2 linked regions of the Tunturibacter gelidoferens genome follow. The protein of the gene in region 1 interacts with the protein of each later gene in a pairwise test. Links are inferred from orthologs where the notes say so. Each region holds a gene or a part of one and is shown on either strand. Other genes may lie near its edges. The genes, in order: priA and RBB81_RS19905.

What was found.
Region 2: the proteins of priA (region 1) and RBB81_RS19905 interact in binary tests that used the Escherichia coli proteins (3 or more experiments, as listed by UniProt). The link is inferred for Tunturibacter gelidoferens from one-to-one orthologs.

Annotation. Positions count from the first base shown.
Region 1 is NZ_CP132938.1:2,267,061-2,282,357, reverse strand. What follows is about bases 4,594-7,817. They hold priA (replication restart helicase PriA), read right to left. Parts: upstream 7,461-7,817; coding sequence 4,794-7,460; downstream 4,594-4,793. Other genes in these bases: RBB81_RS10080 (AraC family transcriptional regulator), read right to left, coding at 7,522-7,817; RBB81_RS10090 (HU family DNA-binding protein), read left to right, coding at 4,594-4,712. In the rest of the region: lpxD (UDP-3-O-(3-hydroxymyristoyl)glucosamine N-acyltransferase), read right to left, coding at 1-706; RBB81_RS10110 (lysophospholipid acyltransferase family protein), read right to left, coding at 723-1,574; RBB81_RS10105 (lipid-binding SYLF domain-containing protein), read right to left, coding at 1,760-2,461; RBB81_RS10100 (helix-turn-helix transcriptional regulator), read right to left, coding at 2,889-3,590; dcd (dCTP deaminase), read right to left, coding at 3,645-4,199; more of RBB81_RS10090, read left to right, coding at 4,443-4,593; more of RBB81_RS10080, read right to left, coding at 7,818-8,529; RBB81_RS10075 (NAD(P)-dependent alcohol dehydrogenase), read right to left, coding at 8,537-9,598; RBB81_RS10070 (ribonuclease T2), read left to right, coding at 9,818-10,489; RBB81_RS10065 (uracil-DNA glycosylase), read right to left, coding at 11,066-11,953; rpoZ (DNA-directed RNA polymerase subunit omega), read right to left, coding at 11,972-12,184; gmk (guanylate kinase), read right to left, coding at 12,262-12,921; RBB81_RS10050 (YicC/YloC family endoribonuclease), read right to left, coding at 12,980-13,867; RBB81_RS10045 (ABC transporter ATP-binding protein), read right to left, coding at 13,882-15,297.
Region 2 is NZ_CP132938.1:4,613,407-4,628,415, reverse strand. What follows is about bases 7,066-10,001. They hold RBB81_RS19905 (single-stranded DNA-binding protein), read right to left. Parts: upstream 8,798-10,001; coding sequence 8,333-8,797; downstream 7,066-8,332. Other genes in these bases: RBB81_RS19900 (hypothetical protein), read left to right, coding at 9,207-10,001; RBB81_RS19910 (MFS transporter), read left to right, coding at 7,066-8,193. Outside these bases: RBB81_RS19945 (SDR family oxidoreductase), read left to right, coding at 1-33; RBB81_RS19940 (cobalamin B12-binding domain-containing protein), read right to left, coding at 34-453; RBB81_RS19935 (DUF3800 domain-containing protein), read right to left, coding at 856-1,632; RBB81_RS19930 (zinc-dependent metalloprotease), read right to left, coding at 1,800-4,376; RBB81_RS19925 (glycosyltransferase family 2 protein), read right to left, coding at 4,564-5,349; iron donor protein CyaY, read right to left, coding at 5,619-5,957; fluoride efflux transporter CrcB, read right to left, coding at 5,967-6,389; more of RBB81_RS19910, read left to right, coding at 6,766-7,065; more of RBB81_RS19900, read left to right, coding at 10,002-10,352; RBB81_RS19895 (sensor histidine kinase), read left to right, coding at 10,360-13,500; RBB81_RS19890 (NCS2 family permease), read right to left, coding at 13,519-14,832; RBB81_RS19885 (cupin domain-containing protein), read left to right, coding at 14,904-15,009. UniProt on the Escherichia coli protein: Plays an important role in DNA replication, recombination and repair. Binds to ssDNA and to an array of partner proteins to recruit them to their sites of action during DNA metabolism. Acts as a sliding platform that migrates on DNA via reptation.

The sequences.
Region 1 (15,297 bases):
TGATCACGTTCTTCCCAATCACGCAGTTATGCCCTATGTGCACCAGGTTATCGATCTTCGTGCCACGTCCGATCCGTGTCTCCCCCAGCGCACCACGGTCGATCGTCGTATTCGCCCCGATCTCAACATCGTCCTCCACCACCAGCCGCCCCTGCTGCGGAAAAATCAAATACTCTCCCGTCTCCGCACTCCTCACATACCCAAATCCTGTCGACCCCAGCACCGCCCCCGCCTGCACCACCACGCGGTCCCCCAGCATCGTACCCGCGTAAATCGTCACCTGCGCACCAATCTCACATCCACTCCCAATCACCACACCGTCGCCAAGCACAGCACCCGGCCCCACCGCCGTCCCCACGCCAATCGCCCCCTTCTGCCCCACCACGGCCGAGGCATGCACTCCCGCCCGAACCCCATCGACATTCAACTTCCGCGCCACCAAAGCAAACGCATACCTCGCATCCGCCACCCACAAAACCCGCGGGTCCGGCGTCCGATAGGGCGGCAGCTCCGCCGACTCCAGCTTCCTGCTCGCCAGAATCACCCCAGCCCTCGACCGCAGCGCCCTGCCCAGCGCCTCACCCTCGACCGCGAACACGACCGAACTCTCCCCGGCGTCCTCGATGCTTGAGACCGATGTAATCTCCACCTCCAACAGCGGTGCGCTCACCCCAACCCAGTCCGCGATCTTGCTCATCGTTGTCATCAGTAAATCCCCGCCATCAGTAGATCCCCTCTTCTCCCGGAGGCCGCGTCTTCCATCGCCGATGCATCCAAAGCCACTGATCAGGATACCGTCGAATCGTTGCTTCAATCGCCGCCGTAAACGCCGCTGTATTTGTAACCGCATCGGTTTCAGAGTCTCCAGTATGCGTCACCTCAAGCTCTCTGCCGAAGCGCAGCACGTACTTCTGCTCGCTCTCCTCCCACAGCAGAAACCCCGGCACTACCGCCGCTCCCGTCTTGCCTGCAATCCGTGCCATCCCCGAGGCCGTACAAGCCTGTACTCCAAAGAACGGCACAAACACACCCTGCGGCGGAGTCATATTCGTGTCCATCAGAATCCCAACCGTCTCCCCCGCGCGCATCGACGCAATCAGCCCCCGCGCAAAGTCGTCCTTATGAATCACTCGATTTCCATGCAGGCACCGAATGCGATTCACAAACTCATCCACCAGCGGATTATCCAGCCGCCGTATCACCATCCCCATCGGCATCCCCATCAGCGAGTGATAAAAACTCGACAGCTCCCACGCCCCCAAGTGCCCCGTCAACACCAGCACCCCCTTCCCGCGCTCGCGAGCCGCCAGGTAATTCTCCAGTCCCTCATAGCGAATAAACCTGCTCGCACTCTCCGGCGTGTATCCCGGCATCAGGCAGAACTCCGCCAGCAGCCAGCCAAGACGCCGGTACAACGACCGCAGAATCCTCTCACGCTCCACCTCCGGCATCGCAGGGAACGCGAGCTTCAGGTTCCGTGCGCCCACTCCACGTAGCCGTCCCAACCCGTGAAACGCAATCGTCGCAATCCCCTTGCCCACCGACCTGGCCACTCCACGCGGAAACAAACGCATCCCACGAACCGCCAACCACACCACGGCAAACTCAACTCGTTCGCGGAAGCTCACCTCCGCGTCAACCTGCTCTTTTTTTGGAACCTTGCTCAAGCCTCTAGTCTACCGATTCCCATCCTCGACGCCTTAAAAACAGAAAGGGCGGCCAAATCAGCCGCCCTTCCATGATCAAACAACAAATGCCACTACCGGTTCTTGGCAACCACAAAATACTTCGCCACCGTTCGCACAAACGGACGAGCCTCAACCGGAGTCACTTCCTTGCCACCAAGAATCTGTTCGAACTGAATGTCGGAACCGTACAGCGCGCGGGTGTCGTCCTGATTCTGCGACAGCACCGTGCCATCGAGATCGATGCCGGCAAACAGCCCCTTGCTACGCGAGTAGCTTAGAAACTCCGCATTCAACTTCCAGTCCGTTCCAGCCTGGGCATTTCGTCCCACTGGACCAGCAGAGGCAGCAGCATCAGCTCCCAGCTTGAACTTGTTCTTCAACATGTCCTGCAGACCCTGCTGATTCATCGCAATCAACACGAGGTCCGTCGCCTGACCGCCAATCTGGAACCCGAAGCTGCCCCCGGCTAGTTGAACGCAAACCGGAGCGCTCCACTTTCCGCTAGGCGTACGACAAGTCGCGACACCCTGTCCGTACTGCGCTCCCACAACAAAGGCGCCCTTCTTAAAGCTCGGAATCACTACCACGCACGATGCACCCGACAGAATCCCGCTTGGTATGCCTTTATCTGGTGTCGCCATGATCTGGTTAAGCACCTCGCCAGCAGCGGTCATACGATCCGCAATCTTCGCCTTATCGCCCTGCGCATGCGCAGACAGAGAACCGGCCATCATCGCCAAACCACAAAGTGCCACTGAAATCTTCTTCAACATTATTGTTATCCCTTTCACGTTCTTAATCTGTAATTTGGAGAGGTCTCAGCAAGCTGCCTATTTCCAACAATATGTGAGATGGGGGGAAACCGCTCCAAGTTGTCCCGTCAATAGAACGGAACCAGCATATGCCGGAATGGCCCCACACACCCAAAAAAATGGGGGTTGTAGAGATAGTGTCGGCAGAACTCCGACGCTATCTCTACAACCCCTCTCCCAGGTCTGTGTTGCTTGGTAGTACTTTGCCCCACATTACCTTCGCTCACAACGGTACGAAGGTGGGTAGACCTTTGAGCGGTTTTTGTTAACTTAGTAGTTAACGCCATTTGGACAATAAAAATTCACTAACTCATCCTGTATCAGCATTTGCAACGAACGAGACCCACCAACGGTTCCAGTCGATCAAATTTCTTACCAAAACTCCGGGTTACCGCTTCAGCAACAGCTTCTGATTGACGGCCTGAACCGACAGTGCGATGCGATTATCAACCCCGACCTTCCGCATCAGGTTGCCCACATGCTTCTTCACAGTGCCCACGTCGATTCCCAGCTCCCGGCCAATCGCCGGGTTAGGATGTCCGGCAGCCAGCAAACGCAGCACCTGCAGCTCCCGTTTCGTGAACTTCGGCTCCTTGGCTGGTTTGGTCGTCGTCTCCGCTCCAGCTGAAGTCGACTCAAGCAACCGCGCCAAAACCTTGCGGGGAGCCCACACCGACCCATCCTGCACCACATCGATCGCCATCCGAATCTCGCTCTCCTTCGCCGAATGGGCCAAGTAGCCCTTCGCTCCGGCGCCGATAATTCGTTGAATGTGTTCGTGATCCTCCTCCAGCCCAAGCACCATCAGCCGAAAACGGGGGCGCGTTCTGCGAAACGTAGCCAGCAGCTCAAAGATGTGCTCTGTGCAAGCCGAATCGATCAGGATCAACGACACTCCCGACGCATCCAGCGCCCCCGGAACCGACAGAGGAACAACCTCCACCGGTCCGCCGTCAGGAAAGATCGTCTGCAATCCCAGGATTCGCAACGGATCCGCAGCCACGAGACCGACGCGCAGAGATCCCTTGGCCTTCTTAACCTTCTTGTCTTTTGTGTCCTTCATCGCCTGCGCAGCCCCTTTACTCAGCATCGTGCATTTAGTAGGCCGACTTCAGCGCTTCAGAAAAATCGTAACTCTGTAGTTTTATAGCTTAGGCAGCACGATTCCCTGCTGATTTTGATACTTCCCCTTCCGATCCGCATAGCTGACCTCACACACCTCGTCGGATTGAAAGAAAAGGATCTGGCAGAGCCCTTCGTTCGCATATACCCGCGCCGGCAAAGGCGTTGTGTTCGAGATCTCCAGAGTCACATAGCCCTCCCACTCCGGCTCGAACGGCGTAACGTTCACGATAATCCCGCACCGCGCATACGTCGATTTGCCTACGCAGATCGTCAGCACATCGCGAGGAATCTTGAAGTACTCAATCGACCGCGCCAGCGCAAAAGAGTTCGGCGGAACGATCACGCTATCGGCCTGCACCGTCACAAACGAGCGCTCATCGAAAGCCTTCGGATCGATGATCGCGCTGTTGACGTTGGTAAAAATCTTGAACTCGTCCGATACCCTCAGATCGTACCCATAAGAAGAGAGTCCATAAGAGATAACACCCTCTCGAACCTGTTTTTCGCTAAACGGAGAGATCATTCCGTGTTCGTTCGCCTGCTGGCGAATCCAACGGTCGCTTTTAATTGCCACTCTGGTGTGCCCCTTCAGTCCTGCTTTTTGAAATTTCTTCAATTCTCGCAGAAGGTGATATCCCTAATTGTCGCAGAAGGGTGTAAATTGGGTGCGGTAGTGTCCCAGGTCCCATTGCGTCATTAGATTCTTCATCTTACGGTAGCGTTCTTTCGTTGACAATCTGAGTTTGAGTTTCTAACATCACCGTACTACCAGGTCAGCATCCAGTTTCAAAAAAATTACAGCCCAAGGGCGGCCCAGATGATTAAGCAGGATCTCATACAGAGGGTGGTAGAAAGAACCGGCCTTCCAAGGACAAAAGCAGAGTCGGCTGTCGATGCGATCTTTGAAAGCATGAAAGCCACTCTCATCGCGGGAGATCGCATTGAACTCCGCGGATTTGGTGTATTTACCGTCAAGCCGCGCAAAACCGGAATCGGCCGCAATCCCAGGACCGGCGCCGAAGTCACCATTGCCCCAGGCAAAGCAGTTCGCTTCAAGCCAGGCAAAGAACTCCATCTGCTTGACTAGAGCATTTGTCTAAGTCTTGACGCACCAGCAGTCGCGACTTGTTAGCATCAACCTCCCCAACATTTCACCGCCAACGATGCGTCACATCAGGTGCACAGCATCCACGTCGACCATCAGGTTTCGGCGCGCAATCCCTTGCGTCTCCGCATAAGCCAGCATCGCCCGCAGCGTCTCGCCCAGCGTCTGCCGCCGCTCCGCCTTCAGCACAAAGTGGTACCGGTAAATCCGCTTCAACCGGACAATTGGTGCCGCCGCCGGCCCCAATACCCGCACCTTATCCAACCGAGCCTTCTGAAACCATCGCCCCAGCGTTCCCGCCCACGCCGTGGCCTCCTCCAGCTTCTCGCTCTGAACCACCACATTCGCCAGCACCGCAAACGGCGGATAGTGCATCCATCGCCGATACTGCATCTCCTTCGCTACAAACCCAGGATAGTCATGCTTCGCCGCGAACTGAATCGCATAGTGATCCGGATGGTACGTCTGCACCAGCACTTTCCCAATCAGATCCCCACGCCCCGCCCGGCCTGACACCTGGGTCAGCAACTGAAACACTCTCTCCGCCGCGCGAAAGTCCGGCAGCCCGAGTTGGAAGTCCGCCCCAATCACTCCAACCAGCGTCACTCCATGGATGTCATGTCCCTTCGCGATCATCTGCGTCCCCACCAACAGATTGATCTCGCCCCCATGGAGCCTCGCCAGCAGCCGCTCCATATCACTTCGCCCGCGCACCGTATCGCGATCCATCCGCCCAATCCGCGCCGTCGGAAACAGCTCCTGCAGCCTCTCCTCTCCCTGCTGCGAGCCCACTCCAAGAAAATAAAGATGTTCACTCTCACACTTCGGACAAGCCTTGGGCACCGCCCGTCGCGATCCGCAGTAGTGACACTCCAATCGCTGTCCCGGCTGCGCAATCGCATCATTGCCACTCACCGGCTTGTGATAAGTCATCGACACCGCGCAGTTCTCGCACTCGATCTTCTCCCCGCAGCTCCGGCACAACACCGTCGACGAGTACCCCCGCCGATTCAACAACAAAATCACCTGCTCCCCGCGGTCGAGCGTAGCCTGCGTCTCCTCCATCAACCTCCGCGAAAAGATCTGCTCCTGCCCCGTCTCGCGAAACTCCTCCCGCATATCCACCAGCTCCACCAGCGGCATCGGCCTGTCCGCAACCCGCGCGCGCATCTCCACCCGCGCATACCGCCCCTTCTCCGCATTCGCCCAGCTCTCAAGCGAAGGCGTCGCCGACCCCAGCACCACCACAGCTTCATTGAACTTCGCCCGCATCACCGCAACATCGCGCCCGTGATACCGCGGCGTCTCCTCCTGCTTGTAGCTCGAGTCATGTTCTTCATCGACGATGATCAATCCCAGATCCACCATCGGCGCAAACACCGCAGACCGCGTCCCCACCACAATCCTCGCCTCACCCCGACGAATCCTGTGCCACTGCTCTGCCCGCTCATCCGGCGTCAGCTGCGAGTGCAGCAGTGCCACCTCACCGCCAAACGCCGCCACCATCTGCCCTGCCATCGCCGGCGTCAACCCAATCTCCGGCACCAGCAGCAACGCGCTCTTCCCCGCATCCAGCGCCCTCTGCATCGCCGCAAAATAAACCGAAGTCTTTCCACTCCCCGTAATCCCATACAGCAGATGCGGCCTGAACCCACCCTTCTCCATCGCTGCCGCGATCGTCCCGAGCGCCTCCATCTGCGCCTCGTTCAAAGCATGTTCATGCGCATGCTTCTTCCTCTTCTCGCCCGCATGCATCGTCCTGTTCTCTTGCGCATGCAATGTCGTATCCTCTTGCGCACGCATCGTCGTATCCTCTTGCGCACGCATCGTCCGGTCCTCGGGGGCACGCAAGTTCCTGTTTTTTTGGTTGTCATTCCGCAGCGCAGCGGAGGAATCTGCTTCTTCTCCACCCTCCGCAACCAGCCCTCCCATCCAGAACTCCCGCTTCACCTCTTCAACCCCCACCAGCCCGCGCTTCACCAGCGTCCCTAACGTAGACTCCGGCACTCCCGCACGCGTCAAACTCAACCGCAGATCTCGCACCCGCATCCGCCCACCCACCGCTGCCAACTCCGCCAGAATCGCCGTCTGATTCTCATTCAACTTCGGTAGCCGAGCTTCAGTCACTAACACCGCGACCTTCTCCAGCCGCCGCGCATCTCTCTCCTCCGCCACCGCCTCCCTCACCAGCCACTTCTTTCGAACCATCCCCTCCAGCAACCCCTTATTCGCCCCCGTAGCCGATCGCAGAGCCGACATCTTCGCCGCCTCGCCCCCCTCCAGATAATTCAGCACCGAGTACTCGCGATTCTGCTCCTCCACCGTCAGCTTCGATCGCCGCGAAGACCCCTTCACCGCCCCCTCATACAACACCTTCCTCCCAGCCTCCGCGATCCGATAAGAAAAATGCCGCTTCACCTCCGCCGCCAGCGGCAGCATCCCTCGCAGCACCTCACCCAGCGGCGCGACATAGTACTGCGCGATCCACCCCGCGAGCTTCATCAACTCCTCAGGCAACAGCGCCGCATCATCCAACACCTGCTGCACCGGCTTGATCTCAAACTCCTCCACCGGCGCATCCTCATGCACCCGCACCACCACGCCCATCAGCCTCTGCCCGCTGAACGGCACCAGCACCCGCGCCCCCACCACCGGCACCACCCCGTTCACCGCATAGGTAAACGTCCTATCCAGAGGCACCGGCAAAGCAACATCGCAAAACAAAGCCATCCCACCAGCTTAACCGACCAGCCCCCACAGCCCGATCTCCACCCTTGCCCTCGCGAAGAATCTACAAAGCAGCCTTCGCCCGCTGCGCTCCCCGCCAGTGCGCCGGCGGAACACCCTCCCATATCCGAAACGCCCTCACAAATGAGTTCGAATCCTCATATCCCAGCAGGTGTGCCGTCTCACCCAACTCCAGCAACGAGTTGGTCAAATAGTGCCGCGCCAGCTGATGCCGCGCCTCTTCCAAAGCCTTCTGAAAGCTCGAGCCGGCATCCTGCAACCGCCGCTGCAGCGTACGAGAGCTGATATGAAGTTCGCGAGCGATCTCCTCCATCTTCGGACGGCTCCCCGTAAGCTTCCTCTGAATCGTCGCGCGAACCCGCTCCGGAAAACTCTCCTCGCCCTTATGCTGCTTCAACTCCTCATCCAGTTGCGGCGCAAGCATCGCCAACAGCTCCGCATTACGAGTCACAAAGCGAAGCTCAGCATCCGACGCACGAAACACAATCGCATTACGCGCCGCACCAAACACAACCGCGCAGCCAAAGTGGCGCTCAAGAGATCTTGCATTCGCACGCGGCCGTTGCAGCTCAAGACGCAACGGCGAAACCCGCACTCCCGTCCCAAGCCGCGCAATCCCAAGTACCCACGCGAAGCAAAGATCCGTCAGCACCGCAGGCTCAGCCTCGTTCGCCAGCAGCCAACGAAACTGAATAGTCCACTCCGCGTCACCCGGCTCAAGCACAACCTCCTCCGGACAAGAGAGTTGTTTATAGCGCGCGATCTGCCGCATCGCCTCGCCAAAGCTGCCCGTCGAAAGAGCCACAAGCACCACAGGATCGAAGTGCTCAGCCTTCGTCTCCGTGCCCAACACAAGCCCGATGGCGGGATCAGAGCTTACCTGCCCAATCCCCCGCCACAGCGCAAAGAACTCTCCTGTCGATAAGAGAATGCGAGGTTGATAGAGCAGACCCGAAGGCAACCCCGCACGCTCCAGCACAGAGGACACACGAACTCCCGACTCGTTCAACTTCGACGCTAGACGGCCGGAAACCCGAAAATGCTTACTCATCGTTGAACTACGCCGCACCTTTCAGAGAGGCCATGTCGATGACGAACCGGTACTTCACGTCAGCCTTCAGCAACCTCTCGTAAGCATCATTCACCTTCTGAATAGGAATGATCTCGACATCCGCGGTGATGTTATGTTTGCCGCAGAAATCAAGCATCTCCTGTGTCTCCGCAACGCCTCCGATCGGTGAACCCGACAGACTCCGGCGACCGAACAGCAGGCCGAACGCAGACACCGACAACGGCTTCTCCGGCGCACCCACCAGGCAGAGATTCCCGTCGCGGCGCAGCAGATTCAAATAAGCGTTGATGTCGTGGTCAGCCGACACCGCATCGAGGATAAAGTCGAAGCTGCCCGCATGCTTTGCCATCTCGTCCGCATTGCGAGAGATGACAACCTCATCTGCTCCGAGACGAAGAGCATCGTCCTTCTTGTTAGGCGAAGTCGTAAACAGTACGACATGCGCACCCAGCGCATGAGCGAACTTCACTCCCATGTGGCCAAGTCCGCCAAGGCCCACAACGCCAACCTTCTTGCCCTTCGTCACGCCCCAGTGATGCATCGGCGAGTAGGTGGTAATGCCGGCACAGAGCAGAGGAGCAGCTCCCGCTGGATCAAGATTGCTCGGAACTCTAAGGACAAATCTCTGATCCACAACAACACTGTCCGAGTAGCCGCCATACGTGACGCCGCCGGTATGCTTGTCAGGAAAGTTGTAAGTGAGCGTCAAGTTCGGGCAGAACTGCTCCAGGCCCGCCTTGCACTCCTCGCACACACCATCCGAGTCGACCATGCAGCCGACCGCAACAACGTCGCCGGTTTTGAATTTAGTTACAGCCGAGCCGGTCTTGGTTACACGGCCCACAATCTCATGACCGGGAACGCACGGATAAACAGTGGGCATCACACCGCTCCACTCATTACGGGCCTGGTGTAGATCAGAGTGACAGATTCCGCAGAAGAGAATCTCGATCTGCACGTCTGTCTCGGTTGGATCGCGCCGCGCGATCGTAGTGGATGCAAGCGGCGATGACGCACTGGCAGCGGAGTATGCTTTTGCGTTGTACATGGTTCAAATGTAGACCGTCACAACTGGTCACTGATATGCGAAACACGCCATTCTATATGCAGAATACGCCTCCACTCTTCGATTCAAAAATATTCGGTTACATCCAAAAACGCACCGCCAACCCTGCGAAGACGCACAACAACAAGTCCACTCCTTACAGAACATGGCATCGTAAGTTCGCTGGCGTCATCCATCCACAAACGCTATCCTTCTCCCACTATGAAGAAGAAAGCCGCACTCTCGCTTCTGATCCTTCTTCTGCTCACCGCCTGCAACCCGCCTCCTCGGCCCACGCCTGAGCCTGCTCCACGTCCAGGCGCGGTCGCAGCGCAAGCCATCGAACCCATCACCACTCAACCGTTCGACTTCTACCTCCTCAACCTCTCCTGGTCCCCCGAATTCTGCCACTCACACCCCACCGCAACCGAGTGCGCCCAGCGCCCCGCCTTCGTACTGCACGGCCTCTGGCCTCAAAACACCAACGGAGGCTATCCGCAGAACTGCTCCACCGACCCCGGTCCGCGCGATCCCTCCTCCTACTCCGACATCTATCCTGACCCCGGTCTCCTCCGCCACGAGTGGCGCACCCACGGCACCTGCTCCGGCCTCTCTCCGGACGCCTTCTTCACCCTCGCCCGCATTGCCTACAAGGCGGTCGCCGTCCCGCCAACGCTCGCTCAGCTCAATCACCAGATCTCGCTCACGCCCGCCCAGCTCATCGACCTCTTCCAGACCGCGAACCCTTCCATCCCCGCCGCAAGCCTCGCCATCAGCTGCGGCAACAACTACCTCACCGCCGTCGAGGTCTGCCTCGACAAGCGCGCTCAGCCCACCCCCTGCGGCCCCGTCCGCTCCTGCCGAGCCAACTCCGTCCGAATCACACCACCCTGACCCACGAACCTCTCCCCGAAGTCGTCATCCTGACCCTGAGCGTCCCGAAGGGGGAGGATCCCTGTATTTCGCAGTTGCGCTTGCAATTGCGGTTGCGTTGCACTTGCGGTTGCCGTTGCACTTGCGGTCGCAGTTGCAGTTGCGGTCGCAGTTGCAGTTGCGGTCGCAGTTGCAGTTGCAGTTGCAGTTGCCGTTGCAGTTGCGGTTGCCTTTCTTGTTGTCATCCCCGCAGGGGATCTGCTTTTGCTTTTTGTCGTTGCCCGTCCTCCCACCCCCTCAAAAACCTGTCAAGCCCTCAAATCGCAAATCCCCGCGCCAATAAAGGAGATTCGCGTGGCGTATTAGTTACCACCAATCCCGTAAACTGGATAAAGATAGAAAAAAGCCCGAGCTTCTGCTCGGGCTCTTCGTCGTTAAAGGCCGTAACTCTTTTGTTTAGACTTATTTACCTGTAACCCTTTTGTTTAGAATATTTTGGAGATTTTCAAAAAATGCAAGTAACTATAAACAAACAACTTGCGCGTAAATACCCCCCAGGGGGTACCCCCCACACTTCCCAAAAGGACCACAACTTTGTCAGCCCCGGCTCGCGCCCTTCAACCCCATCTCCGCCATCACCCTCTGCAGATCCTTCCAGGCCTCACCCTTCATCCCCGGATCCCGCAGCAGAAACGCCGGATGGTAGGTCACCGCCAGCTTCGCTCCCCTGCAGCTATGCCAGCGGCCCCGCAGCACGCTCAGGGACTGCTTCACACCCAGCAGGTACGTCGCCGCCGTAGACCCCAGCGCCACGATCACCTGGGGCTGTACCACGTCGATCTGCTGCAGCAAAAACTGGTCGCAGGTATTGGCCTCCACCGGCTCAGGAACCCGGTTCGCCGGCGGCCTGCACTTCACGATGTTGGCGATGTAAACCTCCTCCCGCTTGAGGCCCATCGCCTGGATCATGTTGTTGAGCAGCTGCCCAGCCTTCCCGACAAAAGGAATCCCCGAGGTGTCCTCATCCGCCCCCGGCCCCTCGCCGACAAACATCAACCGCGCATTGGCATCGCCATCGCCGAACACGATCGTCCGCCTGCCCGCATACGCCAGCGGACACCGCGTGCAATCGCCAATCTCAGTTTTGATTCCAATCAGTGCCTCAGCCTTATGCGCCGCGGCCACCCGGGTTGCAGGCAGGGGAACAAGATCATCGAAACTCACAAGCTTCGCGATAGGAGGCTCCAGAAATTGAGGTCGACTCGAAACAGCAACAGCCCGCTGTTCTGCCACAGCCGCCTTCGCAGGCAATGGTCGCGCTTCCACCGCGTCATCGACAACAGAAACCACATCAACGGCAGCAAGAGGAGCAACCGGAACGGTCTCCGCGTACACCGGCTCGCCCTGACGATAGAAGTCATGGACGCCCATGTCGCGAAGATATTCCACGTAAGCCCGCAGCTGCTGCTCTACTTCACCTGCCATGGCTCTATGGTATCGCGCTTAGTGCACAGGAAGATCAAGTACAGGTTCTACAACCTTCTCCGGCAAAACGAACTTCACGTGTCCCTGCTTGATCTCATCCTGCGCCACGCGACAAGCCTTCATCGACTTGGCCACGATCAGAGGAGAGGCGCCAGACTGTAGCTGCCGCGCGCGACGCGCCGCACCTTTCACCAGACTGTACTTATTGTGGAAAGCATTCTCAATCGTCATGCGTTTCACCCCGATGCAGAAGTTATAACTCACCCCGGTGAAAAGCCATACACAATTCGTAGTGGATAACACGCTCTTTATTCGTGAAAGGTACTCAGAGCCTTCTTCAACCGAGGCGAAGCGGCATCGGTTCTGCAACTCGAAGCCAGCGCCTGCACTCCGTCCCGCTCACCGCGCTCACACAAAACAATCGCCCGCAGCTCCGCCACAGCCTGGTCAAGCACATCATTCACCAGCGCATACTTGTAATCCCACATCTGTTTTAACTCAGTCCGAGCTTCAGCTAACCTGCTCTGAATCACCTTCTCAGACGTGACATGCTCCGCCTCGCTCCGGTTGCGCAGCCGCATCTCCAATACCTGCGGACTCGGCGGCAGAATGAAGATAGAAACCGCCCTCGGCATCTTCTTCATCACCTGCACCGCGCCTTGCACATCGATATCGAGCAGCAGGTCCTTTCCCGCGTCCTTCGCATGTCCCAGTGCCGAAATCGCCGTCCCGTAGTAGTTGCCAAAGACCTCTGCCCACTCCAGAAAGTCTCCCGCCGCAATCATCCGCTCGAACTCCTCCCGGGTCGTGAAGTGGTACTCGCGCCCATCCGTCTCGGACCCCCGTGGCGCCCGCGTCGTATACGAAATCGAAAAATCCAATCCCTCCACCAACGTCCGCAGCTGACTCACCAGCGTCGACTTCCCCGAACCCGACGGCGCCGAAATGATAAAAAGAATTCCTGCCATGCGCCTCAATCACCTAATCAATTTGTCTCTGCCAGTCTAACAACCGCGCCCACTCGAGCTACTCGAGATTCTGAACCTGCTCCCGCGCCTTCTCAATCTCGGCCTTCATCTCGAGTCCCAGCTCCGTAATCCGCAAGCTATTCTCGCCCGCTGCTCCGCTGGTCTTCGATAGCATCGTATTCGCCTCGCGGTTCAGCTCCTGCAGCAGAAAGTCCAGACGCTTGCCCAACTCACCGCCCTCCTCCAGCATCGCCACAAAGCGCTCCACATGCGTCCGCAACCGAACGATCTCCTCCTCGATATCGCTCTTCTCCGCCAGCACCGCAGCCTCAGCCAGCAGCCGCTCCTCGCTCACCGGAACGCCCTGCGTCAGCTCCATCAGTCGACTCCGTAACCGCTCGAACTGCACCTCGCGCACGCCGTTCCTTAGCCCAGCCATCTCTTCCCCGAAAGCCTGCAGCCGCAGCATCGAAGCCTTCAGCTCAACAGCCAACGTCGCACCTTCCTGAGCCCGCCCTTCATTCAGCTTCCCTACAAGCGGCACGATCTGCGAGAGCACCGCTGCATCAAGCCCCTCAATATCCGCGGCACCTGCGACACTCTCAGTACTCATCACACCCGGTATGCGCAGCATCGCATTCAAGTCCGGATCGCCCGACACGCCATGCGTCACGGCAGCCTCACGGAACGCCTGCACATAAGCCTCCAGCAATCCCGTATGCAGTTGGATCTCAACATTCGCCCTGCGCTCCAACTGCAGTGTTACCTCAATATGCCCCCGCCGCAGATTCTCCTTCAACATCCTCCGCATCTGCACCTCCAGCCCATCGCAGGAGGCTGGCAACCGCAGATGAAGATCGAGAAACCGATGGTTCACGCTCTTCATAGCCAAGGTAAAAGAGATGCTATCGCGCACCGCCCCACGCAGACTGGCGTACCCAGTCATCGAATAAACACTCCTCACGCGATCCCCTCCAGCCCCACCGGTAGCGCAGTTTCGCTGTTACTCGCCGGCACAACATCGTCCTCACTGAACTGCATGTTGTAGAGCCGCCGATAGGTCCCCGAGTGCTGCATCAGCTCGTCGTGCGTGCCGATCTCCGTGATCCGTCCCCCTTCAATCACCGCAATCCGAGAAGCTCTCCGCACCGTCGAAAGGCGATGAGCGATCACAAACACCGTCCGGCCCTGCATCAAATTCGCCAACGCCGCCTGCACAAACTGTTCGCTCTCCATATCGAGCGCCGATGTTGCCTCATCCAAAATCAAGATCGGGGCGTTCTTCAAAATCGCCCGCGCAATCGCAAGTCTCTGACGCTCTCCCCCGCTCAGCCGAGTCCCCTTCTCGCCTATCATCGTGTTATACCCGTCAGGCATGTTGAGAATGAACTCATGCGCCAGCGCCATCCGCGCAGCCTCTTCCACCTTATTCATCGGAACATCCGGCTGACCGTAAGCGATGTTGTTCCGCACTGTATCGTTGAACAGCACGGTCTCCTGCGTCACCTTTCCAATCTGCTGTCGCAACGATGCAATCGTCACATCACGCAGATCGTGCTCATCCAACAAGATCCTTCCATCGTTCACATCAAAAAACCGAGGAATGAGATTAACCAGCGAAGACTTGCCCGCACCACTCGGCCCCACAAACGCAATGACCTCGCCGGGCCGCACGTTCAAATTGATTCCATGCAGAACCTGCCTTATCTCGCCATCGCTCTCATAGGCGAAGCCGACATCTTCAAAACGGATCTCCTCCTTAAACCCTTTCAAAACAAACGCGCGCTTCTTCTCCTGAACATCGTCCTGCGCGTCCATAAACTTGAAGATCTCTTCGCTTGCTCCGAGCGCTTGCTGAAAGCTGTTGTAAAACAATGCAAATTTCCGAACAGGATCGTACAAGGTAAACACCGCGATCAGGAAAGAAATAAATGAGCCGATCGTCATCGAACCGCTCTTGATGCGGTCGCGGCCAAGCAGCAACAACAGTGCGATTGCAACCGAACCGAGCCCATCCATCAAAGGCGAGCTGATCGCCTGCACACTCACCGAGCGAAGATTCGCGCTGAACAACCTCCGCGCCGCGCGGCGAAAGCGATTCATCTCCCACAGTTCCATTCCGAAGGCTTTCACGATTCGATTGCCCGTAATCGTCTCGTGAAGAATGTTCTGAATCTCCGCCAGCTTGTCCTGTCCCTTGCGCGTCGTCTGCCGAACCCTGCGACCAATGCGTCGCGCGGAGGAAATCACCACAGGAACAAACAGCAGCAGCACCCAGGCCAACTTCCCGCCGTAAAAAATTGCCACACCGATCATAAAAATCAAGGTGAAGATCTGCTGCAGAAACTCCCCCAGCACGCTCGACATAGCTGTCTG
Region 2 (15,009 bases), 2.3 Mb from region 1 along the record:
TTTCTCCATCTTGGAAAGCCGCTGCCCTGGTAGTCAGCTGAGGAGTAGACCGCGAGGCTTTACGTTTTCGCGGATGAAGGTGATGGTGGTTTCAAGCGGCGTTCCCGGTCCGAAGATGGCCGAGACGCCGTTTTCTTTTAATTTCGGCTGATCCTCGTCGGGGATGGTGCCTCCCAGGACGAGGAGGATGTCTTCGGCTTTCTGTTCGCGGAGCAGGGCTGTGATGCGGGGAACGATGACGTTGTGGGCGCCGGAGAGGATGGAGAGGCCGATGCAGTCGACGTCCTCCTGGATAGCGGCCGAGACGATCATCTCGGGGGTTTGTCGGAGGCCGGTGTAGATGACCTCCATGCCGGCGTCGCGCAGGGCGCGGGCGATGATTTTTGCGCCGCGGTCGTGGCCGTCGAGGCCGGGTTTTGCGACTAGAACGCGGATTGGAGGCGGTTTGGTCATCGAGGAGTGAGTATATCTGGCGGGTGGCTGGGTGGGGCACTCCCCACTGGGGGTTTCTTGCAGGGAAGTACTTTGGTTTCTGCTAGTTGTGACAGGGTGGTGTCTGTAAAGGTAAATGTCCCCTGATGTCAAGTAAGGAGAAACCGATGCAAAATGAACCTACTGAGAAAGAATCCTCACTGCCATTCACGGCTACCGGGTGGGTCGCTTTATGTCGGACTCAATCCGCCGAATTCTCCGACTCTCTTCCTGAAGAGAGTCGCAAACAACTAGTAGAGCATTACTTATGTTCCACAGCGCAAGGGCCTCTGGATTCTGATTTCCATTCAGTAGGTGCAAATTCTCTTGAAGATTTTGTGTAGCTGTTTCGAAGTCTGCCATGCCAGCCATAATCTCATATTTCTATGGAACCACAATGGATTCCAAATAGTCAGGAAGGGGTATGCCTCTCTCCTGATAATTAACCTTCATAACGGCTAGCCCAAACTCTTTGGTGAACGTGAAAAACTCTGACTGCTGAATGAACTCCACCTCTAAGGGATTTACTTCTCTTCCTTTCAACATGTCGCTATGCTTCCCCATCACGCTGTTAGCAAGAATGTCTGCGATCTGGAGTGGGGCATGTATCTTATCGTCGAGCGGCAAAAATGGCCCCAGCCACTTTACTGTTTCATGATTGGCTGTCTTGAAGGCCATGTAGACGTCATGCAGTTCATTGAAATCGTCTCCCTCGTCATGCACAAATGCGACGGTGTGGGGAGCTAGCATGCTCGACAGCTTGAACAACAGGCTTTCGAAGGCAAACTTGTATATGTTTTCTGTGAAGAATTCGGAGGCTAGGGGCAATTCTCTTAGCTCGTTGTATACGGATACCGGAATCGATACTCCAATCCCCCTGATTCCCTTGCTATGCATTGCGAGATCAATCAGCCGTTCGCGCACTAGGGTTGCAGCCTGTCTCCCATAGGGCTCGGGCAGTATCCTAAAACGCTGAAATTCTTTAGTCAGCCATTTGAATTCGCTGGTTTTGAAGTAAGTAATACCTTCGGCCTTTAGCTGATTGTTCCAAGCCGTATAAAAGGCTTCCCAATCCTCCTTTCGAGCATAAAAACCAGCGCAAACGTAAGCAAACTCTTGATGCTTATCCTTGCTGTCATCAAGAAAACACTGATAAAGCATGAGGTCCTGGTGTACCTAGAGACAAGAACAACAGCAGATCCCTGCGGGATGACAACAAAAGAACAGGCAACGGCAGATGCAAAATACAGGGATTCTTCGCTTCGCCCAGAATGACGGCATTCTGAGCGGCGGGTTGTTGTGAGGTTACCGCGATTTTGAGTTTGGTACTAGAGGTCGTCGGCGGTGCCGATCGGCATGCCGGGTGGGGCTTCGATGGGCTTGGCGGGGATGAACTTTTCCGGGTCGCGGTTGAAGTCGTTGATGCGGTCGATGAGGGCGGCGCGGTGGATGGCTTCGGCGGTGTCGGGGAGTGGGGCGGCGGTGGTCCACTGCTTGAGGAGGTCGTTGAGGTGAGAGCGGGCGATGGCTCGGGCCTGCGTGGAGGCTTGCGGGTTGACGGCGAGAGAGAGCATGGCTTCGAGGGCGCGGAACTCTACGGCTCGCTCTACTTCGGAGGACATGGTGTGGCCGCCTTCGGGTCGCTCGGCGGTGGTTTTGGAGATGGCTTCGAGGACGCCGCGGAGGGAGGGGGCGTCGGCGAGGCGCATGTGGTACTGGACGAGGCGTGAGGCGCGGGCGGGGTCGAGGAGGACGTTGAGGGTGAGGTCGGCGGCGGACTCGGCGGTGGCGACGGGGTCGAATGTGAGGCCGGTCTCGGAGGGGAAGGACTCGCGTGTGCGTGGCAGGCCGGGAGGGCGTGGGGGGAGGATTTTGAGGAGAGATTCGGGGAGGGTGAGGGTTTCGGGGGAGAGGGTTTTGAGGACGGCGGTAAGGGCTTTCTTCTGTTCGGCGGAGGGGACGATCTCGGGGGCGGGTTGGTTGTCGCCGCGGAGGTTGTAGCGGTAGTCGAGGCCGCCGATCTCTTTGATGGTGGCTTCGGTTTGGTAGCGGTGGAGGAGATAGAGGGGGACGAGTGTGTCTTCGAGCTGCGCCATGGGTGTGCCGGTGGTGATGGCGTCTTCGCCGAAGCGGGCTAGGGCGGCGGTGCGGATGGTTAGGATGCGGTCGAGTTCGTCGGCGGGGTCGGTGCCGTTGTCCCAGAGGTGGGCGTGGGGGTGTGCGCCGCCGCGGGGGCGGGCGTCTTCGTCGGTGATGTAGAGGAGGCCGGTCTTCTCGCTGGCTTCGAGGATGGCGTTGAGGGCGGCTGGGTCTTCGTTGGGATGTTTATTGCTATCAAATTCGCGGTAGCCGTAGTCGATGGTGACCTTGTCCCAGACGCCGATGTTGACGGCGTAGCTTTGGGCGAGGGTGGGGATGCCTTCTTTGTTGAGCGTGATGTAGGGGTGGGGGTAGTCCATGACGGAGACGGACTCTTCGGGGGTGTGGGGGAAGGAGCTGGCGGCGAAATTGTGGGCGAGGCCGAGGGTGTGGCCGGTCTCGTGCGCGGCTAACTGGCGGGTGCGGGCCAGGGCCATTTGGAGCATCGGATCGGTTTCGGGATTCTTTTGAGGATTTGCGGTTGTGCGATTCCACGTCCCAAGTGGGGCACCCGGAATCGGTGTAAATCCGGGACCTCGTTCGAATTCCCTGTAGGGGCTGAGGAGGGCTTCGGCGATGAGGTAGTCCTGGCGGCTGCGGAGGGAGCCGAGGGTTACGTTGCCTTTGAGGATCTCGCCGGTGCGGGGGTCGACTACTGCTGAGCCGTAACTCCAGCCGCGGGTGTAGCGGTGGACCCACTGGATGATGTTGTAGCGGATGTCCATGGGGTCGGCGTCGGCGGGGAGGATGTCGACGCGGAAGGTGCCCTTGGCCCAGCCTGCGGCCTGGAAGGCTTGATCCCACCAACGTGCGCCTTCGAGGAGCGCGGTGCGGATGGGTTCAGCGGCGCCGCGGTCGACGTAGTACTGGATGGGGGTTACGGCTTCGCAGGCGTGGGTGCAGGCGGGATCTTTTTTGAGGAGGCGGTGGCGGATGATGAAGTCCTGATCGAGCGGTGCGCCTAACGGAGCTGCGTAGTCGCGATAGCTGGTGGGGAAGTAGCCGGCGCGGGGATCGAAGCGGCGGGGCGTGAAGCCGGGGCCGGGGAGTTCGATGAAGGACTGGTGCTCGCGGAGGGTGAGGGCGTGGGGGTCAGGGGTGACGTTGGCGACGAACTCTCCTTTCGAGGGGGCGTCGGTGGTGAAGGTGAGGATGGATTCTACTTCGGTGTTTTTGGGGAAGGCTTTGGTGGCGTCGAGGGCAATGGTGGAGCGGGTGGGGTCGAGCTTGTAGGTGCCTTGCTTGGTGGTGGTGAGGGTCTCGGCTACACCGTGGGCGTCGCGGAGGTAGAAGTCGGTTGCGTCGATGAGGACTGCGCCGTTGGGGTCTTCGGCCTCGACTTTGAAGCCGTAGAGGATGGACTCTGGGAAGGACTGGCGGACGGCTAGCTGCTCGAGCGGGTCGGTGGAGGTGGAGCGGAAGTGCTGGTTGGGTTCTACGAGGAGAAGCTTGGGGCCGGTGCGCTCGAAGTGGAGGATCCGGCCTTCGGAGATCTGGCCGCGGTCGAGGCCGAGGTCGTTGGAGCCGGTGCCGTAGGGGAGGGAGTGGGTGTAGAGGAGGTCGGGGCTGTGGCCGTTGGCGTCGAGGTGGGGGATCTCGAGATAGAGCTTGCCGGCTTTGGCGTCCCAGTCGAGCGGGAGGTAGCCGTCGAGGTGCTTCATGCCGGTGGTTTTGGCAGCGATGGTTTGCGCGGAGATTGTAACCGGAAGCGTGGCATATAGCGTTGGGGAGATGGCGAGGAGGGCCAGGGTCATGCGTTTGGGCATGGTTTTGTTTTACACCAGAGGGGCAAGACAAGAGCAACGGCAAAGACAAATGCGGGGTCTTGACGGATACCGTAGAATGCATCGGTTCGCTGCAACTGAGAGATGTGGCCGCAATCCACTGCGCGGTTCACGATGAGACTGTGACTGCTTCGGTCGAAATGACGATTACATTTCTTGAGGAAGTAGGTCAGGACCTGCGGGCGGTCTGCCAGGCTTTGGCGTACTGCCAGCTGGTGTAGGTGGAGTGGTAGAGGTGGAGCAGGAGGCCTTCGCGGCCATCGAGGAAGCCGAGGCGGAGAAGATAGTTTCGGAAGAAGGTGAGGAGGGGGAGGACGAGGACGTTGTGAAGGAGGGCAAGGCGTGAGTAGCTGGTGTGGCCCTTTTCGATGACGGTCTGCGCACCGAGGGTGCTGTAGCGGTTGAGGCTTTCGATGTAGCTCTCGAGGGTTGGGTAGGCGTGGTGGACGATGTCGTGTTTGAGGGTCTCGGTGACGCCATCGAGTGCGATGGTCTCGTGGACGGGACGGTCGGTGAAGCGGGCGGGAGGAGCGAAGTTGGCGGAGTGGCGGCGGAAGAGGCGGAGGTGGGGATCGGGATAGAAGCCGCCGTGGCGGATCCAGCGGCCGAGGAAGAGATTGCGACGACGGAGGAGGTAGGCGTCGGCGGAGGGAGAGGCGGCGAGGAGAGCGCTGATCTCGGCCTGCAGCTCGGGGGTGAGGGCTTCGTCGGCGTCGAGGGAGAGGATCCAGGTGCCGGTGCAACGCTCGATGGCGAAGTTTTTCTGGGCGGCGAAGCCCTGCCAGGGTTCGAGGAAGAGTTTGGCCTTGAAGGATGCGGCGATCTCGAGGGTGCGGTCGGTAGAGCCGGAGTCCACAACGACGATCTCGTCGGCGAATTGGACGCTAGCGAGGGTACGGGCCAGGTTGGCCTCTTCGTTGAGCGTAATGATCGCTACGGACAGCTTCGGCGTCATGATGGCTATCCCATCCTCCCTGGTCTGGGAGCGAAACTCGTTAGTTGTTTTGTATGCCAGTTGGCCGGATGGCCGCGTAGGGTTTTAGCTTAATACGGTTTGCGCTTTGAAGTTCATTTTTTTGTTGCGGGTGGGCACCGCTTTCCGTTTAAGGAAAACGGGATCGTGTGGCGTGGAGGCTGAGCACTCGCCTGTGCCGCGAACGATGAGACTGTTCGCGGCTTCGATTGTTGAGGTTGGATAGGTGAAGGCAGGGGTGTTGTTGGTGGTCAGGGGAGGGTGATGGCGGGGTCTTTGAGGTGCTCGCGGAGGAGGCGCTGGGTGAGGGTCTTGAGATCTTCTCCGGTCTTGGTGAAGGTGAAGGTACTGGTGGCTTCCGCCCAGTCGAGCTTGTAGCTGGTGGCCTGGGCCGAGATCCAGACCTGGCGGATGGGGGTGTTGGGAGTGATGACGAACTTGCTGGAGCCGTTCTCGAAGATGATGTTCATGACGCCGTTGTTGTCTTCGAACTCGAAGCCCGCATCGTCGTCCTCGGCGGAGATGAGGGACTGTTTGAGGGATTCGAGGGCGCGGTCGGATTCGCGGCGGAAGGTGGCTTCGTCGATCATGAGGTTAGTTTACCCGGTGTACTCCTCTTGAGCTGTTTCGGCGATGGCCTGGGCCGGGACTGTGCGATAGGCGAGGAGGTGGCCTGCGGCTACTGCAGCTACGCATAAGACCACGGACAGAAGAACATTCGCGAGAGCTCTGCCCCATGCGCCGGAGCGCATCAGGTCGAAGGTCTGGAGGCTGAAGGAGGAGAAGGTGGTGAAGCCTCCGCAGATGCCGACCATGACGAAGAGGCGGAGATTCTCGGAGGCGGGATAGCGGCCACTTTGCAGGGTGAGCGTTCCGAAGTAGCCGATGATGAACGACCCGAGAACGTTGATGAAAATGGTGCCGAAGGGGAATCCGATGCTGTAGGTGAGAGTGAGGCGCGTGATGGTGTAACGCAGTAAGCCGCCCAACGCACTGCCGATTGTGACCCAGAGATATGACATCGTCTGCCTCGTTGTTCCTCAAATTAAGAAGATCGAATTGGCAGAGGTCATCAGCCGGATCTTTACGGCGGTTTTGGGAGACCTCATTCCCATGAACTTATCGTAACAGTAAAGGGATGGTTGCTTCCGTAGATCAGTTTCAAAAAAGGCGGCCGTCCTGTGCTGCGGCGGCCGTGAGGAAGGACATCTGGCGAGTACCGCGCTGCGAGGGCAGCATGCGGCTCGGTAGGAGCAGAAGGTGACTGCTCACTGCAGGTCTGTTCCCCTGAATGGTAGGTAGAACGGGAGGGGGAATTGTCAGGAGAAAGTCAGGTTCAGATCATTTAATTGCACTAATCGATTCAGTCGATCTGCATCGTTTTCGTAAAATGGGTTGATGAAGAAGAGTATTTCCCCGATTTACATCACGAGCCTGATCGCGGGCGCCTTTTTCATGGAGAACTTAGACGGCACGATCATCGCTACTGCGCTGCCCCAGATGGCACGCAGTTTCCATGTCGGCGCGGTCAATTTGAACATTGGCATGACCGCATATCTGCTTACGCTTGCGGTCTTCATCCCGATCAGTGGATGGGTTGCCGACCGTTTCGGTTCGCGTTCCGTCTTCGCGTGTGCGATAGGTGTCTTCACGCTGGCTTCGCTGTTGTGCGGTGCAGCTGGGACGCTTACGCAATTTACCTTTATGCGGGTTCTGCAGGGTATTGGCGGCGCGATGATGGTGCCGGTGGGTCGACTTATTGTTCTTCGGACTACACCCAAGGAGAAGCTGACTCAGGCGATCGCTTACATCACGTGGCCTGGTTTAACGGCGCTCGTTATTGGCCCTCCGCTGGGAGGCTTCATTACAACGTATGCGAGCTGGCACTGGATCTTCTTTCTTAATCTCCCTGTCGGAGTCCTGGCTCTGGTGCTCACGCTGCTTTGGATCGAAAATGTTCGAACCTATGAAAGACATCCTTTCGACTGGACGACGTTTCTGTTGGGAGGATTCGCCTCTACCGGTGCTGTGTACGCGATGGAGAAGCTGGGAGGAGACGGCGGCAGCTGGCAGGTGCCAAGTGCCACTCTTGCTCTGAGTGCGCTCAGCGGAGTTGCGGCGATCGTCTTAGCAAGACGCAAGCCGGCGACCGCGTTGGTGGACTTCGAATCGTTGAAGCTCAAGACGTATTCGCTCTCGGTCTATGGAGCAAGCGCATTTCGAATTGCGGTTGCGGTGCTCCCATTTCTTCTGCCACTGATGTTTCAGATTGCCTTTGGACTGAACGCGTTTAGGTCAGGACTTTATCTGCTTGCGCTCTTCGGGGGCGACCTGAGCATGAAGGTATTTGTGATCCAGGTGCTGCGCCGGTTCGGCTTCCGCAACATTCTGCTGGTCAATGGAGTGATTACGGCGGCATCGATGGCACTCTGTGCGACGTTGAACCCTTCTACGCCAACTCTCGTGATTCTCGCGATTTTGTTCTTTCACGGAGCTTGTCGATCGATGGAGTTCACCTGCATGACTACGCTCGCCTACACGGAGATCCCTCCTAACAGGATGAGCCGCGCGAATGGATTCCTGAGCGCGATTATGCAGCTGAGCATGGGGATGGGCGTGGCCGTGGGTGCGATTACGCTGCGTCTGGTTGCGCACGCGCACGGTCACTCTGCCGCGGTGCCGCAACTACGCGACTTCCACATGGCAATACTCTTTATCGCTGTTCTGGCGCTTGGGCCGGTCTTCGATAGCCTTGGACTACCACACGATGCGGGAGTCGCCACGAGCGGTCATCGCCAGGAGAGTCTCGAGGTAACTCCGGTTTAGCGAGAGCGCGCTGGAGCGTTGAGGGCGTGCTGATGGTCGTATGTGCGATGACGCCTGTGGCGGGATGACGAGCAAGATCAAAAAGGCCCCTCGTTGTGAGGAGCCTGTTGATGAAAGGATCAGATGCTGCTGTGTGAAGTTAGAAGGGGATGTCGTCGTCGGTGATGCCTACGTCGGCGTAGTCGGGCTGGCTGGAGGGGGTGCGCTGGTCGTAGCTGGCGGTATTGGACTTGGAGTAGCCGCCGGTGGAGGCGCCTTCGCCACCGGATTTGCCGCCGAGTAAGGTGAGTTCATTGCAGAGGATCTCGGTCTTGTACTTTTTTTCGCCGCTGGTCTTGTCATCCCAGGAGCGAGTCTGGATCTTGCCTTCAATGAGGATCTGCGAGCCTTTTTTGACGTAGTCGCGCACAACCTCTGCGGTGCGCTGGAAGCAGACGATGTTATGCCATTCGGTCTTGTCGGCCCAGTTACCCTGGGCGTCTTTCTGGCGGTCTGCGGTGGCGAGAGAGAAGCTTGCGACGGTCATGCCGCCGGCGGTGGAACGGATCTCGGGGTCTTTGCCGACGTTGCCGAGGAGGAAGACTTTATTGACGCCTTTTGCCATGTGAAGAACTCCGGTGTTTTTTACGAAAGTGAGGTGGCTGCCCAGGTTGGTGCTTGTCGCTGCTTCAGGTACGTCCTCCCGTGGACGTTGTTCGAGGGTACTTCAGTGCATAAACTTTATCCGCTTCGTATCGAAGCTGGGATCTTCCATGCAACGATCCAACCGCATCTACTGGGCGGAAGACCATATCTTACACCATGAGAACCAAGGCTTTCGACACGGCCAGAGGCTTATTGCAAGCGCGATTTGCGGCTGAAAGAACGATGAGATCGGAGTTCTTTCCGTTGCCGGATCAAAGGGGAGGAGGATCGTAGTGGCAGGCTGCGAAGGGAGATAGGGATGGATTATGATTGCTATCTCAATCAGGCAAATTGAGATAACTCCGGGGGTTCTTGTGTCCGAATGGTATGTGACCGCTTCCAAGAATGACTTCCGGCTTCGGGATCGGCGGGGCGGTCGCTCGGGCCTCAGTCAGAGTTTGCTGTGGTTGATTACGTTGCGCCACGTGGTTTGTCTTACGGCGTTTCTGTTTTTGCTGGCTGGGTGCCGCTCCCGGCAGAACGTCGCTGGTCCGACGGTGGAATTTACGAAGATTCCCCCCGCTGCGCAGGGCGGCCGGGAGCGCGTCGACACGATCTCAGGGCGTGTGACTGGCTCACGGCCAGGTCAACGGATCGTAATCTATGCGATGAGCGGGCCGTGGTGGGTTCAGCCCTGGCCGGACCAGCCGTTTATTACCATTCAGACGGATTCGACGTGGAGCACGTCAAGTCATCTCGGGTTCAAGTATGCTGCGATGCTGGTCGATCCGGGATATCAACCGCCGCCGACGATGGATGTGGCACCTACGGTTGGCGGTTCGATTGCGGCGTTGGCGATCGTCGATGGTGTTGGCAAACCTCAGATTGCGCCTACGGTGCCGATTAAATTCAGCGGCTATGACTGGGGAGTCCGCACGATCGCTTCGGATCGCGGAGGGTTGAATCTTCCCTACGAAGGCGATAACGCGTGGGTCGATCCGCAAGGGGCGCTCCATCTTCGCATCAGGAAGAAAGGGAACAAGTGGTCTTGCGCGGAGGTGGAGATGAACCGAAGTTTGGGATATGGAACCTACATCTTTACGGTAAGGGACACGTCTCATCTGGAACCAGCCGCGGTCTTAAGCTTGAACACTTTTGACGATTGGGGAGGAGAGCAGAACTATCGTGAGGTGGATGTTGAGATGAGTCAATGGGGCGATGGCGCCAGTAAGGACAATGCACAGTTCGGTATTCAGCCTTTTTATGTTCCGGGCAATGTCGCTCCGTTTGTGGAGCCTGCGGGTAAACTGACTCACTCGTTCCACTGGGAGCCTGGGCGAGTGAAGTTTGTGACGGTGCGAGGAGACTCGATTCGCGAAGGCGCGCCCGTTGTTGCGGAACATGTCTTTACCTCGGGCGTACCCTCGCCTGGCCACGAGAAGATGCAGCTGCTGTTTTACGTGGTTGCGAGCGATAAGTATCCGATGCAAAAAGAGAGTGAAGTTGTTCTGGAGAAGTTCGAGTACCTTCCGTGATGGGGTTATGAAAGTTCATCGGCTTGTCGGAAAAATGGTGGCCGTGTTCGTTGTGATGTTCGTCGCCCAAACGGTTCACGCTGTCGATCCGAACCGGGCTCTCTCGCAATACATGCGAGAGAGTTGGGGGCTTGAGAGAGGTTTCACCGGGGGCGCGGTGACCTCGATCGCTCAGACCGCAGATGGGTTTCTGTGGATCGGGACGGAGAAGGGCCTGGTTCGTTTTGACGGACTAAGCTTTCACGTCTTCCAACAGCAGATTCCAGCGACGCTCCCGATCGGCCCCGTGCAGGAACTGGTTGCGGACTCTCAATCGAATCTGTGGATCCTTCTGGCGAATACTACGATCCTGCGATATCACGATGGGAAGTTCGACCCAGGCCACAGTCAGGCAGAGGTTGGAATTACATCCATTGGGCGACGCAGAGATGGTTCGGCGCTTCTCTCGTCCCTGGCTCTGGGGCCGCTTGCGTATCACGCAGGCAAGTTCGATGTTCTCACCGCGCCGCAGGCGCCTGGGAGATCCGATCCTGCTCAGGCAGCAGTGATGAATGATGAGCTCTCCAGCCGACTGAGCTGGGCAACCGGCGTGGCTACTCACCGATTTGCCAAGCCGAATACTGCGGTAGCGGCAGTAGCAGAGACCAGCGATGGCGTCATCTGGTTAGGTACACCCGATAAAGGTCTCTTCTATTTGAGAGACGGGCAGGTTCACAGCGTAGCGCTGGAGGTGGATGACGGAAGGGTTAATTGCCTGCTTCCGATGGAGAATGGCGAACTGTTGATTGGAACCGACAAAGGCGTTTTGCGCTGGAATGGCTCGAAGATTACTCGCGAGGGCGTGCCCTCTGTACTTTGGAAGGTTTCGGTTCTCTCGGCGATTCGTGACAGGGACGGAAACATCTGGATCGGCAGTTCTCATGGACTGCTTCGATTCAACGCCCTCGGCATCTCTTCTGATGACGAAGGGACGGTTGCTTCGGGCCTGGCGGTGAACACTCTCTTTGAGGATCGAGAGGGGAACATATGGATCGGAACGCCGCGGGGTATTGAAAGGCTTCGTGACAGCACTTTCGTGAGCTACGCGGTTGACAACGACTTACGGTCGGCGAGCGGTGGTCCGGTCTATGTCGATGCAGGAGAACGCACGTGGTTTGCCCCTCTCGACGGTGGGTTGCATTGGCTGAGAGATGGAAAGATCGAAAGCGTGAACGCTGCGGGCCTGGACAGAGATGTTGTCTACTCCATCACGGGCAGCCGCGATGAGTTGTGGGTGGGCAGACAACGAGGCGGGCTCACACGGTTGCGTTTTACGAACGGCGCCTTCGAGACCAAGACCTACACGCATGCGGATGGACTCCTTCAGGACAGTGTGTATGCAGTTCATCGGAATCGCGACGGATCTGTCTGGGCTGGGACTCTTAACGGAGGGGTCAGTGAAGTAAGGGACGGAAAGCTTACTTCCTACACCATGGCGAATGGGATGCCGTCCAATGCGGTGACATCGATAGCCGAAGGTGCCGATGGGACCATGTGGTTCGCAACCCCGGTTGGTCTGACTCAGCTATCGCATGGGCAGTGGCGAACCTTTACAGAGAACAATGGGCTGCCATCACCCGATATTGATTGTCTGCTTGAGGATTCAAGCCATGTATTGTGGGTCGGGACGACGTCTGGCCTCGCGTATCTCAACTCCGGTACAGTCCATATTCCTCGTAATGTGCCGGAGGCGCTGCATGAGCAGATCTTCGGAGTTGCGGAAGACACCAATGGCTGGCTCTGGGTTGCGACCTCCAATCACGTTCTAAGAGTGAAGCGCGATAGACTGCTGAGCGGCGTGGCGGAGGAGGGAGATGTGCGAGAGTATGGGACTATCGATGGATTGAGTGGAGTCGAGGGGGTCAAGAGGCAGCAATCGGTCGTCGCAGATCCACTGGGACGCATCTGGTTTTCCATGAATCACGGACTTTCGGTGGTCGATCCGATCCGAGCAACGCACTCTACGGCACCAGTGTTGGCGAAGATAGATGCGGTTTCGGTCGATGGAGTTCCAATCGATTTAGCGACGTCTGTGCGCGTTCCATCTGTTCGTCAGCGAATGACGTTCAACTTTTCGGGTGTGAGTCTCTCTGTGCCGGAGCGAGTTCGATACAAATATCGTCTTGATGGATTCGATCGTGGATGGAGTGACCCGGTTGGGTTGCGAGAGGCTGTGTACACAAACCTGGACCCAGGATCTTACACGTTCCACGTTATCGCCTCGAACAGCGATGGGGTGTGGAACATGGACGGGCCTTCGTTGAATCTGACGGTGGTTCCGGCGTTTTACCAGACAAACTGGTTTCTGTTGCTGTGCGCGGCTACGGTGGCAGTTCTGGCGTGGGCGGTTTATCAGTGGCATGTCGGCCAGGTAACGTCGCGGATGGATATCCAGTTTATCGAGCGACTCTCGGAACGAACTCGCATCGCTCGTGAGCTTCACGACACACTGTTGCAGAGTTTTCAGGGATTGATTCTTCATTTTCAGACGGCACGGGACCTGATTCCAAGAGATCCTTCGGAGGCGGAGAAGAGTCTCGATTCCGCTCTGGAGAGTGCGGATCAGGCGATGGTGGAGGGACGCAACGCAATTTACGACATACGGTCTTCTACTTTGGTCGATGACGACCTGGCGCACATGATCACCACGCTGGGAAGAGAGCTTGGAGCCAACAGCGAAGATGGAACCGGGCCGCGGTTCTCTGTCGTCGAGGAAGGAACCGCGAAGCCACTGGATCCGATCTTTCGGGACGACGTCTACCACATCGTTCGAGAGGCGCTGCGAAACTCCTTCAAGCATAGTGAAGCGCAGAAGATCGAAGCGGAGATTACGTACGGGAAGAGGCTGCTGCGCGTGCGGATCCGCGACGATGGGAAGGGAATCGACCGGAAGGTCCTCGAGGAAGGGGAGCGCGCGGGGCATTGGGGATTGCCTGGCATGCGAGAGCGCGCCAAACGGATCAGTGGACAACTGGCGGTGTGGAGTGAGGCTGGCGTTGGGACCGAGGTGGAGTTAAACCTCCCCGGATCCCTGGTTTACGAAGCAGGCTCCTCTCAATTTTTGCTTCGATTCTTCCGCAGGATTGGAACTCGAGATAAGGGGCTGTGAAGTTCGTGGAGTCGTAGTCTATTTGCGGACGAGAAAGATGAAGCGGAGAAGGAATAGGGCTGCGAGAAGATAGAGCATCCAGTCCTGACGGCGAGCGCGTCCGGCGAGGAGTTGCAGAAGCGCGTAGCTGGTGAGGCCGAAGCTGAGGCCGTCGGCGATGGACCAGGTAAGAGGGATGGTCGCAACGGTCAAGAAGGCGGGGATACCGATCTGCGGATCGTCCCATTCGATCTCGCCGAGGCCGGTGAGCATGAGGCCGCCGACCAGGATGAGCGCGGGCGCGGTGGCGAAGGTTGGGATCGCTCCGACGAGAGGAGCGATGAAGAGCGAGAGGAAGAAGAGGATGCCGGTGACGATGGCAGTGACGCCAGTGCGTCCTCCTGCTGCGACTCCAGCGGAAGACTCGATGTAGCTGGTGACCGTGCTGGTGCCGGCGAGTGAACCGAGGATGGTGGAGGATGCGTCGGCGAAGAAGATGCGGTTGAGGCGAGGGATGGTGTGGTCGGGGGCGATGAGGCCGGCGCGCTGAGTGACGGCGACGAGCGTGCCGATGTTGTCGAAGAGGTCGACGAAGAGAAAGACGAAGATGATCTCGAAGGCTCCGACGTGGAGCGCGCCAAGGATGTCCAGGTGGAAGGCTGTCGCTTTGATCGCGGTGAGGTCGTAGGTAGAGGGTTGCCAGTGAACCTGGTGGCAGAGAATGCCTACGAACATTGTGGTGAGAACACCGATGAGCATAGAGGCTCGGACGCGAAGGACCTGCAGGATCGCGATGAGTAAGAGGCCGAAGATGGCGAGCGCGGTTTGAGGGGCGCGGAGGTTGCCCAGAGTGACGGTGGTGGCGGCGCTTGGGACGATAATGCCCGCGTTGCGGAAGCCGATAAAGGCGATGAAGAGGCCGATGCCTCCGCCTACCGCTGCATGGAGTTGATGGGGGATAGCGGCGACAAGGCGCTGGCGAATACCGGTGAAGGTAAGGGCGAGGAAGATAACTCCGGAGAGGAAGACGGCGCCGAGAGCAGTTTGCCAGGGGACTCCCATGCCGAGGACGACGGTATAGGTAAAGTAGGCATTGAGACCCATGCCGGGTGCGAGGGCGAGGGGATAGTTGGCGATGCTTCCCATGAGGATGCTGCCGAAAGCCGCGCAGAGACAGGTGGCCGTAGTAATGGCGGCGAGGGGCATGCCGGTTTTGCTGAGCAGAGAAGGGTTCACGAAGATGATGTAAGCCATCGTGATGAAGGTCGTTAGTCCGGCAAGAATCTCTGTTCGCCAGTTGGTCGCGTGTTCTGAGAAGCCGAAGTAGTGCTCCAGGCGAGTGCGGATGGGCATCAGGTCAGGCTCCTGTGAGACGGGAAACTAGAATGGATGGAGTAGTACCAGCATAGCGTGAGAGGGCTTCGATGACGGCAGAGGACGTGAAGAAATTGCTTGGGTTGCAACCGCATCCGCGCGAGGGCGGGTGGTATGTGAGGACCTACGAGGCCGCGGAGAAGGTGGACGCCGAGA